DNA from 3 places in the Shouchella sp. JSM 1781072 genome. Region 2 is predicted to be linked to each of the others. Evidence: riboswitches for the same ligand, from Rfam matches in the RefSeq annotation. Region 2 holds a riboswitch; each other region holds the start of a gene.
What was found. Region 2 has a riboswitch for S-adenosylmethionine ahead of ACE1TH_RS08490 (homoserine dehydrogenase). Riboswitches for the same ligand answer to the same signal wherever they lie in the genome.

Region 1 (6,022 bases), on a different contig from region 2:
TGGCACCTGCTATCAAAAAGGCTTGATGAATTTTTTTCATAATGGATTCTCTCCTTCTCTCTCTATCGTCTTCTTACTTTTTTAGAAGCGATGTTTCCAACTGTTTGAATCACTTGAACCATCAAAATTAAAATCATTACAGTTACAAACATTGTCCCATCATCAAAACGGTTATACCCATAGGCAATCGCAACATCGCCAATTCCGCCTGCCCCAATTGCACCAGCCATAGCGGTTGCACCTACAAGTCCGATCGTAGCAGTTGTCATGCTGAGAATAAGCGAACTCATTGCTTCAGGGACGAGAAATTTAAAAACGATTTGCCATTTCGAAGCCCCCATTGAATCAGCCGCTTCTATAATGCCTGGCTCAATTTCTAACAAAGAGTTTTCGATTAACCGCGCGATATAAGGACCTGCATAAAACACAAGCGGCACAATCGCAGCTGTTGTTCCTAAAGAAGTGCCAACAAGCAAACGCGTTAACGGAATAATAGCAACAAGCAAAATAATAAATGGAATCGACCGCAAGACGTTAATAACCGGATTAATCGCATTGTAGACAACACGGTTTTCCATAATATGACCTGGCCTCGTCACGACAAGAACAATGCCAAGTACGACTCCAAGAATCGCTGAAAATAATAATGACCATGCGACCATATAAATGGTTTCAAACATTGCGTCGACTAAAATATCACTTGAAATTTGCGGGCGTATCGGTTCAGGCAACCAGTCCAGCATAGTTCGTAACCTCCTTTACTTTGATTGAAACCGATTTGAAATAACGTTCAGCCGATTGCTGAGCAGCAGCTTCTCCTTTTAAACTTAGATAAATCGATCCAAACGTCGTTCCACGAATTTCGTGCATCGAAGCATGAAGTAGTGACACACGTAAACCTTGGTGAACTAAATCGTTTAACAGTGTGGATTGATCTGTATCGTCCGTTATATCGAGTTGATAAACCCGCTCATCGCTCCCTTTATTTGCGAGATGTTGCTTCACTTTTTGTGGAAGGTCATCAGGTATAATCGATCGAACAAATTTCTTCGTTGTCTCATGTACCGGCTGTGAAAGAATTGTTTCAACCTTCTCAGTCTCAACAATGTCTCCACTCTCCATCACTGCGACTTTGTTACAGATCTCACGAACAACACCGAGTTCATGCGTAATCATCAAAATAGTAATGTTGTATTCTTTATTAATTTGCTTTAAAAGCTGCAAAATCGAGCTCGTTGTTTCCGGATCAAGCGCCGATGTTGCTTCATCACATAAGAGAATTTCAGGGTTCGATGCAAGGGCCCGAGCAATCCCTACTCGCTGCTTCTGTCCACCTGAAAGTTGATCTGGATAACGTGAAGCAAATGCCTCTAAGCCCACATAGCTTAATAGGTCATTTACACGCTTATTCACAGCCGATTTCTTTGTCTTTACTAATCGCAATGGCGTCGCAACATTTTCAAATACCGTTTTTGACTGTAGTAGATTAAAGTGTTGAAAAATCATCCCGATATTTCGCTTTGCTCTTTGAAGTTGACGAGAATTTAGCTGCATCAAATTCTCTTTATTCACAATCACTTCACCTGCTGTGGGGCGTTCGATTAAGTTAACAGTCCGAATAAGTGTGCTTTTACCCGCTCCGCTAAAACCGATGACTCCATATATATCGCCTTTTTCAACTTGTAAATCAATTTCGCGCAATGCATGGATGTCTTGCCCATTAGATGAAAATGTTTTTGAGACACCTTTGAATTCAATCACACCATTTCCTCCTATCCATATTTGTTTAATCAGATTTTTTGATAAAACGCTCCCTAATATTTTCGTCTTTCCTTTTTAAAATGTAAAAAGCCCCTCTTCCAAAAATGAAAGAGGGGCGAAAAGTCAATGAATTATCCACGCTCTTATCATCCAGGAAGTTTTCCTGCAGGCATTAGCACCTTCCACCATAGTGGGGTTGCTGAAGCGTCATCGGGCCAGTCCCTCCGCTCCTCTTAATAAGAAAAATATTTAATTAGTTGTTGAACGTAGTGTAGCAGATTTTATTTTCAAAATGCAAGAGTTTTTTTAATAATTTTTCACGAAAGCGTTTCATCATAAAGCAATTTCTTTAATTACTTAGCAATTAAAAGAGTGTCCACCATATTTGAATCGCAGACCCTAGAATAAGCAGCGCTAGCAACCATTGCAGGACTTTCGTATTCATGTTTTGACCAAATTTCGCACCAATAGGTGAAGCAATTAAACTCGCAATAATCATAACAAGCGCAGGACCATATAATATTTGGTCGGTCGCCACTTTTCCAACTGTTGAGCCGATTGAGGAGATGAATGTGACCGCAAGAGAGGTCGCAATCGTTACTCGTGTAGGTAACTTTAAAACGGTTAACATAATCGGTACGAGTAAAAATGATCCCGCTGCTCCAACAATTCCAGAAGCAATTCCTACAATAAACGATAAACTAGCCGCAAGCCCTCGATTGAAGGAAATTTGATTGGCGGGTTGTTCAGAAATTTGTTTCTTAGGCAGAAACATCAAAACGACCGCAACCGTCGCAAGAACAGCATAAACAATGTTCACCGAGCTTTCTGTGAAGAAGTTTGATGCAAACGCTCCAATAAAACTTCCGACTAGAATGCTGCTCCCCATATAGACAATCAGTGTGCGATGTAAATACCCTGTACCTCGATAAGCCCACACACCTGCTATGGTAGCGAAGAAGACTTGTATGGCACTAATGCCTGATACTTCATGTGCCGTAAAAGCCGCGAAGCCAAACATTGGTGGTATAAAGAGGAGCATTGGGTATTTTATAATTGAGCCACCAACCCCAACCATTCCCGAAACAAATGAACCAAAAAAGCCAATGATGAAAATCGTGATGATGAACAAAATGTCCATAAATGTCTCCTAACCGAGAGGGATTCCTTTCCCTTCTCTTACTCGCCCTTTTTTATATGAAAGGTGAGAACTCCATCTTCTTCTTTTGACTTAAGCAATTCGTGACCTGTTGACCTTGCCCATGCTTCGAAATCCTTTAATGCTCCTTGGTCGGTTGCTTGCACCTCTAAAATATCCCCTACGTTTAGTGTCTTCATTTCTTTTTTCGTTTTAACAATTGGCATTGGGCATGCCAATCCTTTAGCGTCTAATACCTTGTTTACATTCATCGTAGTAGTCTCCTTTTTTTGTTTATCGAACGGCACAACGGTTTGGTCCAACTTCCATTTCCCGTTGTTCTTCTTCATTTGGTTCTTTTAAACCTAAATTGGTTTCGCGGATTTCTTGATAAGCATTCGGTTGTGGCGGCAGGTTGTCCGTCACCATGGAGCGAAATGTCGTTTTATCCTTCACATTTAAACCATGGTTTTTCTCAAATAAGACGCCCAACTTTTCTCCGACACTGCCATCTTTGTTTAATTCATCCACATTCATAAAATGAGCAGGTAGTACAATTAGCTCTGACGATAAGTCTTTGTATTTGGAATAGAGAGAGTTTCTCAAATCTGCTACCCAATCATCTGCTTTCCCTGCTAAATCTGGTCTCCCAATGGAATCAATAAACAAAATATCCCCTGTTAGTAAATATGCATCGTCAATCATAAAGGACGTTGAACCGATCGTATGACCTGGCGTATACAATGCCTGGATGTCAATTCTTGTTGACCCGACTTGAATGTGAGAACCATCTTCAATTGGCTCGTAATGAAACGTTACCCCTTCTGCATCTTTTGGCGGAAGCCAGTACTTTGCATTCGTTTGTTCCGCAATCGTCCGCCCTCCAGAAATATGATCCGCATGTAGGTGCGTGTCTAAAACATGGGTAATGGATGCTCTTTTTTCGCTAGCAAGAGTTAAGTAAGCATCTGTCATCCGCGCTGAATCGATAACAACAGCTTCACTACCCGAAATCAGCATATAAGAAAGACAGCCTTTTCCAAGCCTAACAAATTGGTATAACTCGCCCCCACTGATGAGGTCAGCGATTTTGATTGGCTCTAAATGCTCACTCCAAGCCTTCATGCCACCTGATAAATAAGAAACAGACAACCCTTCATCCACTAACATTTCTCCAACCATAATCGATGAATTTTCTTTCGCACATACGACTAGTATCGGTTGATCAGACGGGAGTTTCGGTAAAATTCCTTCTACCCCATCTAATAGATCAAAATAAGGAACATTCAAATAGTCAAATTGTATACCTTCCACTTTCCAATCCTCAAATGCATCTTCATTTCGAACGTCTAGAATAAACAATGGTTCTTGCTGAATGACTTTATTTGCTAATTCTTTTGTCGTCATCGCTGTTAAACTCACCTTAATTTCCTCCCTCGGTTTTCCATTGGCTCATACCAGGAATCACATTGACTACATGCTTATAGCCATTCTTCAATAACGTGTGTGCCGCTAATTCGCTTCGATTGCCGGTACGACAAACGACATAGATGGTTTTTTCTTTGTCGACCTCTTGTATTCTCTTTTCTAATTCTCCTAATGGCATTGATTGCGCGCCTGGAATATGAAACTCCTCATATTCATTCTTTTCACGAACATCAAGAATGGTCATAGGTTCGTTATTCTGAATGGCTGTTTGTAAGCCTTCATTGTTCACAACATGAGGAAAAGAAAGTCCTTCCTCTTCATGATCTCCAGCTACACGCAAATAATGTTTAAGGATGTCTCCATCTTCAACGGTGCCAATATAGCTATGCCCAGCTTTTTGTGCCCATGCTTTTAAATCAGCTGTCGAGCCTTTATCAGTTGCTTGGATTTGAACTACACTTCCTGGCTTGATGTCTTTCATCGCTTTTTTTGTCCGTACAATGGGCATTGGGCAGGCCAACCCTTTTGCATCGACGAGTAAGTCATATTTCATTTCTTCCATTACAAACACTCCCTTGATTACATCCATTTTTAGATGAATAGATTAACGTTTCCATCTTCAGCGTCTGCTAAATAAGCAGCAACCCCAGCATATTGACTACTTTCTCGTAATTCTTCTTTTTTTAATCCTAGTAAATCCATTGTCATCGTACATGCAACTAAGTTGATGTCTTGCTCTTCTGCTAGATCAATTAAATCAGCCAAGGGCATCGCATTATGCTTTTTCATAACGTTTTTGATCAACTTCGGACCAATACCAGCAAACTGCATCTTTGATAACCCCATCTTCTCCGATCCTCGTGGCATCATTTTGCCAAACATTTTCTCCATAAAACTTTTATTCGCTTTAATCGGCTCATCTTTACGTAGCGCATTTAATCCCCAAAATGTATGGAAAATTGTTACTTCGTGGTCGTAAGCCGCCGCTCCATTGGCAATGATGTACGCCGCCATCGCTTTATCATAATCACCACTAAATAAAATAATATTGGTTGTTTTTCCTTCACTCATACTATAATCCCTCCGCTTATATACACGTACCCCTATGGGTATTAAAAAATATAAAAATTTTTTCTAAGATAGACAGACTTTCCTGTCTACCTTAGCGGCTTTTCACGAGTAAATTGACAGCTTGATCCACGTATTCTTTCGTGTCTTCGCCCTCTTCAATCGCTTTTTGAACACATTCAACGAGGTTTTCACTAACAATCACACCCATTGTGCGGTCAATCGCTGTTCGAGAAGCAGAAAGTTGAGACACAACATCACGACAATCTTCGCCCTCTTCCATCATTTTTAACACGCCACGAATCTGACCCTCAATGCGTTTTAAACGATTTTTCATCTGATCTGTATATTCCAATCCTTTCACCTCTTTCTAATAACTTGTGACCTTATCATATACCCCTATAGGTATGTTGTCAACTCTTTGACTTCTAATCTCTAATGTTTTCAATTATTACGTTTATAACATATGATATAGACAAGCACGCACGCTTAACTAATAATAACCTTAAGGGGGGATGGTCATGTCACTATATAATTACATAAAAGCCAAGACATGGAATTTAACTGAACAGTGGTATGCTAATTTGGACAAATCAAAAGAAGGTGTATATAGCTCTAACGATCCAG
Region 2 (6,022 bases):
AGATGAAGAAGCTGAACCATCGATTGAAGCGATTATTTCCCAATTAAAAAAATTTGACTCCAACGCTTCTTCTGCATTAAAAGAAGAAAATGCGGCGTTACGTCAACAACTTCAGCTTGCAAAAGCTCAAATAGCAGAGATGGAAAAGCAACTTTCCCGTAATAAACAGGAACATAGTATGATTGAAGAAGACTATCAATCCCTCATTTCCATTATGAATCGCGCACGAAGAATGGCGATTTTAGAAGAAGATGCTGAAGAACACCCTATGTTTCGAATGGAATCAAACGGAAACCTTGAAAAAATTGATTAACACAAAAAACGGATTCGGAAACCTCCGAGATCCGTTTTTTTGTTCACCTACTATTATTTCCAGTCAAGTCCACACTTCTGTATAAAAATCACGATGCACTGCTTTTATCATTTGATTAGACATGTCTAAAAGGGGTCATCTTTTCTCCAAAAATGGGAACGTTCAATTGAATTTTTCGGACTGTCACTTTTCACGCTGGAGTCGCCATCAGCGATAACAAATATGACATGGGAGAAAAATAAGATTTACATACACCTTAATTCCATGCAATATATTTCCTAGTAGAACTAAGCCAGCTTTAACGTTACGCAAATAGGCTTAGTCTTGGCGATTGATTTCAATCCCATCCAGCAGTTTTGTAATCACATGTCCAGCCATAATTAAACCAGACACAGATGGAACAAACGCATTCGAAGATGGTGGAAGCTTTGCTTTACGAATTTTCCCTTGTTCCGCACTTTCTGGAACGATTTCTTGACGAATATCCTCACGAATTTGAATCGGTTTTTCATCAGAAAAGACAACCGTAACACCTTTATGAATTCCATCTTTTCTTAATCGAGTCCGAATCACTTTTGCAATTGGATCGTAGCTTGTTTTAGAGATATCTTCAATACGAAGACGGGTTGGATCTAGTTTATTTGCAACACCCATACTTGAGATTAACGGAATATTTCTATTTCGACACTCTTTAATTAAGTGGATTTTATATGAAATTGTATCACTTGCGTCAATCACAAAATCTAATTTATGAGAAAAGAAATCTTCATATGTCTCTTCTGTATAAAACATTTTAAGCGCAACCACTTCGCATTCTGGATTAATGTCTTTTATTCTCTCCGCCATTAAATCGACTTTAGGCTGGCCAACGGTTGATAGCAACGCGTGGATTTGCCTATTTACATTTGTAATATCAACGTCATCTTTATCAACAAGGACGATTTTACCGACTCCCGAGCGGGCAAGTGCTTCTGCTGAGAATGAGCCTACCCCACCAATACCTAGTACTGCAACTGTACTTCCTTTTAATCGATCTAATCCGTCATGACCAATGGCCAGTTCATTTCTTGAAAACTGGTGTAACACGTTCATCAAACTCCTTTATCCATTGCATTTTGCTGATGTGATCATATCATACTCTCTTCTAAAAGCACACTACAAAAAGCATTTCCTTTTCAGAAAATGCTTCGTGTCATCCCGATCTTGCCGTAGGAAGTCGATGCTTTGAACCTGCCAGGCAGGTGGGTGCTTTGTACCATTTATTTTAAGTCCTCAGCTACCGAGGCATGTAAGCAAAACAGCAACAGCAAGCTCCCTTTTTTAAAGTGTTGGCTCAAAGAATAAAGCCCTTACGAACAGATCAGGATATGTGATTACCGTTATCATATCAGGTTTTTCATTAATAGGCAATCATTTTTCAAAAAATTGCGACTTAAGGCATATACTTGTTGTTTGTCTTTTAAATACCCAACATTTTTTACACGCAAACCTTGCATATTAATCGAGTTTTCACGAAAAATATGGTACATTCTCTTTAAAAGGAGGCAACGATGATGAGCGCCATTGTAATACAGCGATGCATTGAAGTAACGCAGGAAATTGCTATACTAGAAAAAAGAGTCGTTGAAAGTTCCTTCGAATTAGCTTTGTATAGCGATCGCATTGAAACAAGTACGGATCACTTTCCACTTGATAGTGTCTTTGATATCTCGTATCGATTTCCGAGCGATACGCCACATTCATTAGGATTTTTATACTTACACACTAGTAAAGGCGTAACGACGTACAAAATTAAAACGTCTCCAGAGACTTTTATTAAAGAATTCAAAAAACTCGTTCCTGAAACGAAATACCATTTATAATTTGCTTTCCACTGTTGTAAGTTCTTGGTCTACTTCTGTCAGCAGTGGGAATGTAAAGAATGGCGTTACTGATGAAAGCGGAGTCACAATAAACACTTTTCCTCCTTCTATGTCTTTTTCCTTCCACACTTTTGTTTTCTCTAAATAAGGTTCCACTTCACCAAGCTGTTCATTTTTACAAAACCATACTTCTTGCGCTGTTAATTTTTCCGATATGCCTTCCTCGATTTTCGTTAAACGATACGTAAAACGAGGCAATACGTCTCGCTGTTGTTCATGAAAAATAAAATCTTCTACGACGCTGTTTGCTGTTGTTTCTTTTCCGGCACCGGGGCCAGCAAAAATAAGTCGCTCCATATCTTTCCCTTCAAGAGTAACAGCATTTAAAACGCCACGAATTGGTGCTAAAGAATGTTCTTGATCAATTAAAACAGGCTTGACGAACCCTTTTAGGGACGTTGAATCTACTTCTAATTTCGCAATTAATTTAAAGGATAAGCGTAGCGCTTTTGCGGCTTGAATGTGCCATTGATCAATATGACTAATGCCAACACGTTCAATCTCATTTGGCGAAATCCATTGATCATAACATTGTCTTGCCAATAAACAGAGCTTATAAACAGCATCCCACCCTTCAACATCAGAAGTAGGATCCTCTTCTGCATAACCTAATGATTGAGCTTGTTCCAACGCATCTTCATAGGTTCTTCCTTCGCCCATTTTTGTGAGAATATAATTACTTGTCCCGTTGAGGATACCTGCAATCGACTGGATATTCGTTGTAAGTAACACACTTTTGAAAACATTCACGATAGGGATCGCCCCACATACTGCCGCATCCCAACCGTAGTAAGCACCGTGATCATAAGCAAGTTGCTCAAGCTCTTCTCCATGTAGCGCTACAAGCTTTTTGTTAGCCGAAATAACAGAGGTGCCTTGCTTTAATAATGATTCCGTAAATGCTTTCGGAAGATCTGTTCCGTTTATTGCTTCAAATACAAGATCGTATCGCTCCTGTTCAAAAAAAGACTCCCATGATGATGTAAGAAGATTTCGGTGAACGTCCTCATGTTTCTTCACATCTTTGACTAAAATACGAATGATTTCGAATTTTCCTCCGATAATGGTTTCAATCTGTTCTCTTGAACGAATTAACCGTTCATAAACACCACTTCCAACCGTTCCGTATCCAATTAGGCCAATTTTCATCTCTGTCACCCTCTCGTCTATTGAAAGAAGCCCCTATTCTTGGATAAGAAAAGGGGCTTTTTGCCTTTGCTTATCTCTCAGAACCATCGTTCTGCTGAATGTAGCACCTTGACCTTAAATAGGTTGGTTGCCGGGCTTCATCGGGTCAGTCCCTCCGCCACTCTCGATAAGATAGTATGTTTTTTTCATTTGATCGTATCCGTAATTATAGAGGGATGCGTTTCTTCTGTCAACCACGCTTCCCGAGAACAGACAGGTTTAAATCAATTAACTGTTCCACACTGACTGCACCTGGTGCATGTGTCATTAAATCACTAGCACTTGCCGTTTTCGGAAAGGCAATGACTTCTCGTAAATTTGTTTTTTGTGCTAGTAACATGACAATCCTGTCTAAGCCTAGCGCAATTCCACCATGTGGAGGTGTACCATATTCAAATGCTTCAAGCAAAAAGCCAAACTCTTCATTCGCTTGTTCTTTTGTAAATCCAAGCGTCTGGAACATTTTTTCTTGTAGCTCACGCTCATAAATCCGTTGAGAGCCGCCACCAAGCTCATAGCCGTTCAAGACGAGGTCATAAGCTTCTGCTCGCACATCATCAGGATTCGATTCAAGTAGATGTTCATCTTCTTTTTTCGGACGTGTGAATGGGTGGTGTAGGGCTACATAACGTCTTGCCTGCTCATCGTACTCAACGAGTGGAAAGTCAACAACCCAAAGGAAATTGAATTTACTTGTATCAATTAGATCGAAATCTTTTCCGAATTTTAAACGTAGTGCACCTAATGAATCAAAGACAATTTGTTTCTTATCTGCACCAAAGAACAACAAGTCACCTGGTTTTGCTTGCATGCTTTCAAGCAACGCTTCTGTTTGTTCAGGATTGAAGAATTTTGCAATTGGTCCTTTTAACCCTTCTTCTTCAACCTTTAGCCACGCTAAACCTTTTGCACCATATGGCTTAACAAAATCGGTAAGTGCATCAATCTCTTTACGAGAAAGTTTATTTGCACCTCCACTAAGGTTGATTCCTTTTACAATCCCGTTTGAATCAATTGCCTGTCTAAATACTTTAAACTCCGTATCTGCTAAAACCGTTGTCAAATCAACAAGTTCCATTCCAAAACGGGTGTCAGGTTTATCAGAGCCATAGCGATTCATCGCATCTTCATATGTCATCCGCTCAAAGGACCCTTCAAATTCAAGACCGTGGGTTTCAAGCATCAACTTCTTCATTAGAGTTTCCGTCATACCAAGAATATCTTCTGTTTCAAGAAAACTTGCTTCAATATCAATTTGTGTAAACTCAGGCTGGCGGTCTGCTCGTAAATCTTCATCTCTAAAACATCGCACAATCTGAAAATATTTTTCAAAACCAGATACCATCAGCAATTGTTTAAAAATTTGCGGTGATTGCGGAAGGGCATAAAATTCACCATGATGCACACGGCTTGGCACTAAGTAGTCCCTTGCTCCTTCAGGTGTACTTTTTGTTAACATCGGTGTTTCAATTTCTAAAAATCCATCTTCATCAAGAAAGTCACGAACGGTTTTCGTTACTTTATGTCTTAATTTAAATGCTTCTTGCATGTCAGGACGACGCAAGTCTAAGTAACGATATTTCAAGCGAACATCTTCAGAAGCATCCGTATTTGCTTCAATTTGAAACGGAAGTGGTTTTGAAGCATTTAACAGCTCGAATGAATGAACATGAATTTCAATTTCGCCTGTTGTAATTTTCTTATTAACCGCTTTTTCATCACGTTCAACAACAATTCCTTTAACAGAAATCATATATTCATTTCGTACACGGTCCGCTATTTTTAACGCTTCTTCGTTTATGTCTGGACTACATACAACTTGAATAACACCTGAACGGTCCCGGACATCTAAGAAAATGACTTGTCCTAAATCTCTTCTTCGTTGAACCCAGCCAACTAAACTTACCTCTTCCCCTGTCTGATGCTTGGAAAGATCTCCACAATGATGCGTTCGTTTACTCACAATCCTGCTCCTCCTTTAATACTCTCTCTTAATTCGACTGCAACAGAATGAAGGGAGACGGTTTTTTGTTCGCCTGAATCCATATGGCGAATAACCGCCTGTTCATTCGCCAGCTCATCTTCACCAATAATAATTGTGCATGTTGCGCCGTTTCGATCTGCCGTTTTAAATTGAGCTTTCATTTTCTTCCCCATATAATCTTTGTCAACACGATACCCATCTTTACGCAATTCATGCAGAAGCACAGCTGCTCGTTGGTTCGCTTCTTCTCCTAAAGCAACAATATAGGCGTCCAGCTGTGGCCGTTCAGGTAACGCAACACCTTCCGCTTTCATCGCTAAAATAAAACGCTCAATACTGAAGGCAAAGCCAATCCCAGGCGTTTCCGGCCCACCAAATTCTTGGACAAGACCGTTGTAGCGTCCACCTCCACATAACGTTGTGATGGCTCCAAAACCTGGTGCTGTACTCATCAATTCAAACGCCGTATGGTTATAATAATCCAAGCCTCTTACTAACGTCGCATCGACTTCATAAGAAATGCCTAGTTGATCTAACGTTTGTTTCAGATTTTCAAAATATGTCCTAGATTCTTCGTTTAGAAAATCTAAAATGGCAGGAGCTGTCTCCATTAAC
Region 3 (6,022 bases), 120 kb from region 2:
CAAATGCCTGCATTTACTGGGTTTTATAACGACCAACTTGGATTTTTATTTCCAATTTTATTTATTACCATTGCTTGCGGGGCCATCTCGGGCTTCCACTCCCTCGTTTCTTCTGGGACGACTTCTAAACAATTGGACAATGAGAAAAATGGACGCTTTGTTACGTATGGTTCGATGCTTTTAGAGGCGTTCGTGGCTATTATTGCCATTGGTTCGGTTGCTTACTTAACGATGGGGGAATTCTCAGCGCTTATGGCTCAATACAATGATCCAATTAGTGTGTTTTCTTTAGGAATTGGTGAGTTTATGAGCACATGGGGCTTGCCTGTTCAAGCTGGTATTACGTTTACTGCACTAGCAGCGTCCGCATTTCTAATGACCACACTTGACTCTGCTACACGGCTAATGCGGTACACGGTTTCTGAATTAGGCGATAGCATCAATGTTAAACTTTTATCGAATAAGCATTTTGCGACAATTACTGGTTTAATCGGGGCAACCGCCCTTGCATTATCTGGAACATGGCAAACGGTTTGGCCGTTATTCGGAGCCGCAAACCAGATGCTTGGAGCTTTAGCTCTTTTAGCTGTCACGATGTGGCTTGTTAAAACAAAGTCAAAAGCCTTGTTCGTCATCATTCCCATGATTTTCATGTTTATCGTTACAACGAGCGCTCTTCTCGTTATGCTTTACTCGAACTTCATGGCGCAAAACTACTTGCTTTCTGTGATCTGTTTTATCCTTTTCGTAATGTGTGTGTTTCTCGGAATTGAAGGGGCAAGAAGCGCTGGTAAGAAAGATAAGCCAACTGATTCAACAAACTTAAATGCATAAAAAAGATGTACGCTTGCGATCAAGAAGACCTCGAGCGTACATCTCACGCTTATCATTAAATTGATAAGCTTTTTCTTTGTGCGTTACTGAACGAGTTGAGACCGTTTCGCTTTCGCTGCTTTCACCATCGCTTTAAGTGCTTCCACGGTTTCAGCTTCTTTTCTTGTTTTTAAGCCACAGTCTGGATTAACCCAGAAAATGCGTTGATCAAGAACTTGCAGGGCGCGATTAATACTTGTTTCCATTTCTTCTTCTGTTGGTACACGTGGACTATGAATATCATAGACCCCTAGCCCAATCCCTTTGCTATACGTATAGTCTTCAAACGCTGTAATGAGCTCTCCATGACTTCGTGACATCTCGATTGAAATAACGTCTGCATCAAGTCCGTCTATCGCTTGAATAATATCTTGAAAGTCGGAGTAGCACATATGCGTATGAATTTGCGTTTGCGGCTCAACCGATTTTACAGAGAGCTGAAATGCTTTAACAGATTGATTTAAATAGGCTTTCCACTTCTCTCTCTTTAAAGGTAACCCTTCTCTTAATGCAGGTTCATCTACTTGAATGACCGTAATTCCTGCTCTCTCTAAAGCGAGCACTTCTTTTTCCAATGCAAGGGCAATTTGATTCACCACATCTTCTGCTTGTAGGTCAGTCCGTGGAAACGACCAGTTGTAAATCGTGACAGGACCTGTTAACATCCCTTTGACCGGTTTCGATGTTTTCGATTGTGCGACTAATGTTTCTTTGACAGTCATATCGTTTTGGAAAAAGACGTCCCCGAATATAACAGGCGGTTTCACGCATCTTGAACCGTATGATTGAACCCATCCATTTGATGTAAATTCAAAACCACCTAGCTTCTCGCCAAAAAATTCGACCATATCGGTACGCTCAAACTCTCCGTGCACAAGGACATCTAAACCAATCTCTTCTTGAATCTCAATCCAACGCTCAATTTCAGCATTAATAAAGGACTCATAGGCTTCATTCGTAATTTCCCCTTTTCGCCATTGCAACCTCGTTTTTCGAACGTCTGCTGATTGCGGAAAACTACCAATTGTTGTAGTCGGTAATGGCGGGAGTTGAAAGACTTCTTGTTGAAGTTCCATACGTTTATCCGCAGGAACCGCTCTTTTAGAATCTTCCGTTTTGCTGAGATCTAAAGCGGTACGGACTTCTTGGTTTGTGCGACTTGCCGATTGGTTTAACGTATCAATCGCCCGCTTTCCAACTTGTAGCTGTTTCACGTCTTGCTGCTGATTTAAGACTGCTTTAAGTTCATTCAACTCTGCTAATTTTTCTTCAGCAAATGATAAGGCAGCTTTTAAATCTTCAGGCAGCTTTTGTTCATGTTTTAGTGACACTGGCACATGAAGCAAACTACAAGAAGGTTGAAGAATTAATTGTTCTTGCCCAACTATTTTTGAAAGTTCTTCTACCATGGCGTGTGTCTTCGTTAAGTCTGTACGCCAGATGTTTCGACCATCAATTAGCCCAACTGCTAATGTTTTTTCTTTCGGGAATCCATGTTGCTTTAGTTTTTGTAAACTATCACTATAAACAAAATCTAATCCTATACCAGCAACAGGTAGCTTCGTCAAACGACTAAAATCATCAACTCCTTCAAAGTAGGTTTGTAGTAGAAGGTTCGCTTTTGGTGCTGACTCTGAGAACCATGTATAGACTTCTTCAGTAATCGACCATTCTTCCTCACTCATATCCCCAACTAAAATAGGCTCATCTACTTGAATCCACGCTACCCCAGCCTCTGCCAGCTGATTTAAAACGGTTGTATATAAAGGCAATAAGCTTCGAACATGATCAACAAATGAACGACTGCCGTATTGTTTTGATAGCTTAACAAATGTTACAGGGCCCAAGATTACTGGCTTTCCGGTTACCCCTAGTTCTTGCTTCGCTTCTTCAATTAAATCTAACCAGCGATTGTTTACGAGCTCCGGCTCTCTACCATCAAGTTCAGGTACGATATAGTGATAATTTGTGTCGAACCATTTTGTCATTTCAGCAGCAACCGCATGCTCACTGCCTCTAGCAATCGCAAAATACGTATCTAAATCAACGCTTCCACCTTCATAGTCAAAGCGATCAGGTACTAAGCCAAATGCTGTTGCTGTATCAAGTACCTGGTCATAGTGAGAAAAATCGCCGACAGGTATATAGTCAAGCCCTGCATCCTTTTGTTTTTGTAAATGATTCAAACGTAACTCTTTCTGTTTTTTTACGTAGTCGTCTTGCGCTAGTTTTTGATTCCAATAGGCTTCTAAATTTTTTTTCCACTCACGTTGCTCCCCAATTCTTGGAAAACCTAAGCTTGAACTTCTAACTCCACTCATTTTTTCTGCCTCCTCAAATAGTTGTACTCACCATAAAAAAATCCCTTTCAAGAGAAAGGGATAGGAAATATACCAAAAGATCACTAGCGAAAAAATGACAACTAGTTTAAAAGGCATGATTTCCACTCTTCTCTAGATCCGCGTAGAGCTAAGCAGAACGATTCGGCAGGCAATCTGACTTCGCACATACGTGCGTCACAGTGGCGGGACCGTCTTGGATTTTCACCAAGTTCCCCTATTAAGTAGTTGGACACTACACCGTTTCGTTTCACATATGAAATTAAAAAACCCTTTTCAATGAAAAGGGTTTATGCGATCGTATCGCATCCCCCTTATCTGCCAAAGTTCCCTTTGCTGGAATTAGCACCTTTTCCAATCGGAAAGGTTGCTGAAGCTTCGTCGGGCCAGTCCCTCCACTTCTCAATATAAAGAGTGTTTTCTTATGTATGAGTATTCAATTAATTTAGCATAAAGACTGAAAACTGTCAAAACATAATTCATACAAAAGATCCATTTTCATTTACTTAACGACTCAACAACAAAATTAACGGCTGTAAACCCTGCTTTTATGGCGCAAATCTGTTAAACTAAGAAAGTTGACGTAAGGAGGAACATCTATGATAAAGAGAAACGATCCTTGTCTATGTGGCAGTGGGAAAAAATATAAAAAATGTTGCATGCAAAAAGCAGAATCAAAAGCAATTGTCTCTCAAGAGCTTCATCAGTTAGAAACGGAAATGCTTTATACTGCATTTACCCGCTACCAAAAGGAATTAACAAACTGGGTGCAAAGTTACCACCATGTTTACCCAGACGTTGAAGAAAGTGTTACCGAGACCCTTTCAAGTATGCTGCTTGTATGGCTTATTTTCCACAAGCCTATTGAAGCAGACGGGCAAACCATATACGATACATTTCTTGAAAGCAAGTTAAGAAAAATTAAACGTCCACAAACAGCTACTATTATAGAAAGCTGGAAAGGAACAAAACCTGCTGTTCTTGAAGTAGTATCCGTAAATGAAGATCAATGTGAAAGCCTCCATTTATTCACGAATGAACGCTTAACTCACATCATTCCTGACGAACATAAAGACACAGTCGAGCCTGGCTCAACAATTATTGGTTTTCCGGCCAATGGGGAACATGCTATGAGCTTTGTCGGCCCAGTCATTAGCCATGTGCCTGCTAAAACAACGGACATTAAAAACAAAATTGATGCATTCCGTTCAGCTTCTGAAGGAGACAGCTTTACCTCTAAATGGCCCCAGCTTCTTTCGTCGTTACTTGCGGAGAATACGCCTGTCGTGAAAGTTGCCGACGATTTTGAATGGTCATCTGAACAAGTAAAAGAAACGGCCGATATTCTTTTAAGTGGCTTGAAAAAAGACCAACATCCACCGGAAATTGAACAACTCGCTTTAGAAAAATGGCATGCGTTTACTTCAGCTAAAAAAGTAAATATTCGTAAGCCTGAAGCATTTGCAGCTGCAATGGAATATGCGCTACAAGAATTTGCACCGCTTTCCGTTACACAAAAAGCATTAGCTGAAAAATATAACGTTAGTGCGTCAACCATTTCGAGTCGTTCGATTGAAATTACGAACGAATTGCGTCTAGCAGAATAATCTTTGAACAAAAGAAGGTCTGATTTATGCGGAAACCATCCCTTCAAACAGTGATAGGAATTGCTTTGCTCCTAATTGTTGTACTCGGATTTATATTTGTCCTGTACTATTTTGGCATGATTAGTCTGTTTTACCTTTTGGGAATAGAATATCGGTCGCTTTGGTCTTTAGCCTGGTTCGTCATTCTATTTCTTGTAAGTGGTGTAATCATCGAAATGATAACGAAGAGCCTCATTTATACCGTTGTGCCTAAGGTAAAACGCTATTCGCTACAAAAAGTATGCGAAATTACAATCCAGTTTGTGTTTATTTTTCCGCTTATTCATTTCCTTGAACGATTGTTTACATCGATAACGATTCCCGTTGTTACACAAGCGGCACTGGCATTTCTTATTGTTACGATTGAAACACTCATAGAAAATAAAGATTATACAAAACGAAATAAACCCATTTGAGTATCCTCAAATGGGTTTTTCGTTACGCAACGTTTTCTATTTTTTGATCGACCTCTACAGTTACCTTCTTTGATTCTCGATATCCAATGTAAACAAAGAAAAGACCGATTAACAGATAGCCGATTGTATAATCAAACGCAGCATTTACTGCTAACGAAGGGGCGTGCATAAAACCAAAGAAGGAGAGAAGCGCACCAATCGCTGAAAAGATCCCTGCTTTATAGAAGTCTTTGTCAATTAAAAAGACGGTGATAGCGCCTAAAATAATCGCTGTAAACATGGCACCTTGTCCAAGTGGGACAATTCCTTCAGAAATGCCTGCGACAACATCAGGTGCTTGATTGTTAAAGCGTGTCATCATATAGTTCGCAATATAAGGAAGCATCGCTAAAGCAATGGCTGGATAGTAACGCTTTGCATTGTTTGCAAACGTACTTCCGATCATTGACATCCCTACAAAGACTAGAATTGGGGCAACCGCAGCCATTGGAATTAATGCCGAAAAGGCACCAATCAAACCAGTAATGGAAGCAAGGGCGAAAACCCCAGCATTTAAAAGACTATAGCCACGACCAGCACCTAGCTGTTTGGCTCCCACAGTTGCAATATAAACCGTTGTCGGGAACATGCCGCCAAAACAAGCACCAAGCATAGCACCTATTCCATCTACTGCTTGACACTCTCGAACATCATAAGAATCCCCAGCAGCTGACATCGCATCCACATTATTCATTGTTTCAATCGCATT

Region 1: linked by a shared signal. The riboswitch ahead of ACE1TH_RS12385 (methionine ABC transporter ATP-binding protein) and the one ahead of ACE1TH_RS08490 (homoserine dehydrogenase) in region 2 are both predicted to bind S-adenosylmethionine.
Region 3: linked by a shared signal. The riboswitch ahead of metE (5-methyltetrahydropteroyltriglutamate--homocysteine S-methyltransferase) and the one ahead of ACE1TH_RS08490 (homoserine dehydrogenase) in region 2 are both predicted to bind S-adenosylmethionine.

Annotation. Positions count from the first base shown of each region.
Region 1 covers NZ_JBHFQE010000002.1:553,474-559,495, forward strand. Annotated here, with positions in the region: gene ACE1TH_RS12375 (MetQ/NlpA family ABC transporter substrate-binding protein) at 1-40, opposite strand, end outside; gene ACE1TH_RS12380 (methionine ABC transporter permease) at 63-743, opposite strand; gene ACE1TH_RS12385 (methionine ABC transporter ATP-binding protein) at 724-1,761, opposite strand; SAM riboswitch class I at 1,902-2,004, opposite strand; gene ACE1TH_RS12390 (sulfite exporter TauE/SafE family protein) at 2,126-2,902, opposite strand; gene ACE1TH_RS12395 (sulfurtransferase TusA family protein) at 2,941-3,171, opposite strand; gene ACE1TH_RS12400 (MBL fold metallo-hydrolase) at 3,194-4,306, opposite strand; gene ACE1TH_RS12405 (sulfurtransferase TusA family protein) at 4,323-4,889, opposite strand; gene ACE1TH_RS12410 (DsrE/DsrF/DrsH-like family protein) at 4,919-5,398, opposite strand; gene ACE1TH_RS12415 (metal-sensitive transcriptional regulator) at 5,490-5,750, opposite strand; gene ACE1TH_RS12420 (STAS domain-containing protein) at 5,917-6,022, shown strand, end outside.
Region 2 covers NZ_JBHFQE010000001.1:1,586,113-1,592,134, forward strand. Annotated here, with positions in the region: gene ACE1TH_RS08470 (RsfA family transcriptional regulator) at 1-313, shown strand, start outside; gene ACE1TH_RS08475 (tRNA threonylcarbamoyladenosine dehydratase) at 632-1,399, opposite strand; RNA gene ssrS (6S RNA) at 1,504-1,683, opposite strand; gene ACE1TH_RS08485 (hypothetical protein) at 1,864-2,175, shown strand; gene ACE1TH_RS08490 (homoserine dehydrogenase) at 2,170-3,384, opposite strand; SAM riboswitch class I at 3,452-3,557, opposite strand; gene aspS (aspartate--tRNA ligase) at 3,614-5,386, opposite strand; gene hisS (histidine--tRNA ligase) at 5,383-6,022, opposite strand, start outside.
Region 3 covers NZ_JBHFQE010000001.1:1,705,798-1,711,819, forward strand. Annotated here, with positions in the region: gene ACE1TH_RS09085 (carbon starvation CstA family protein) at 1-834, shown strand, start outside; gene metE (5-methyltetrahydropteroyltriglutamate--homocysteine S-methyltransferase) at 918-3,194, opposite strand; cobalamin riboswitch at 3,342-3,472, opposite strand; SAM riboswitch class I at 3,524-3,626, opposite strand; gene ACE1TH_RS09095 (SEC-C domain-containing protein) at 3,812-4,819, shown strand; gene ACE1TH_RS09100 (YrvL family regulatory protein) at 4,846-5,274, shown strand; gene ACE1TH_RS09105 (uracil permease) at 5,297-6,022, opposite strand, start outside.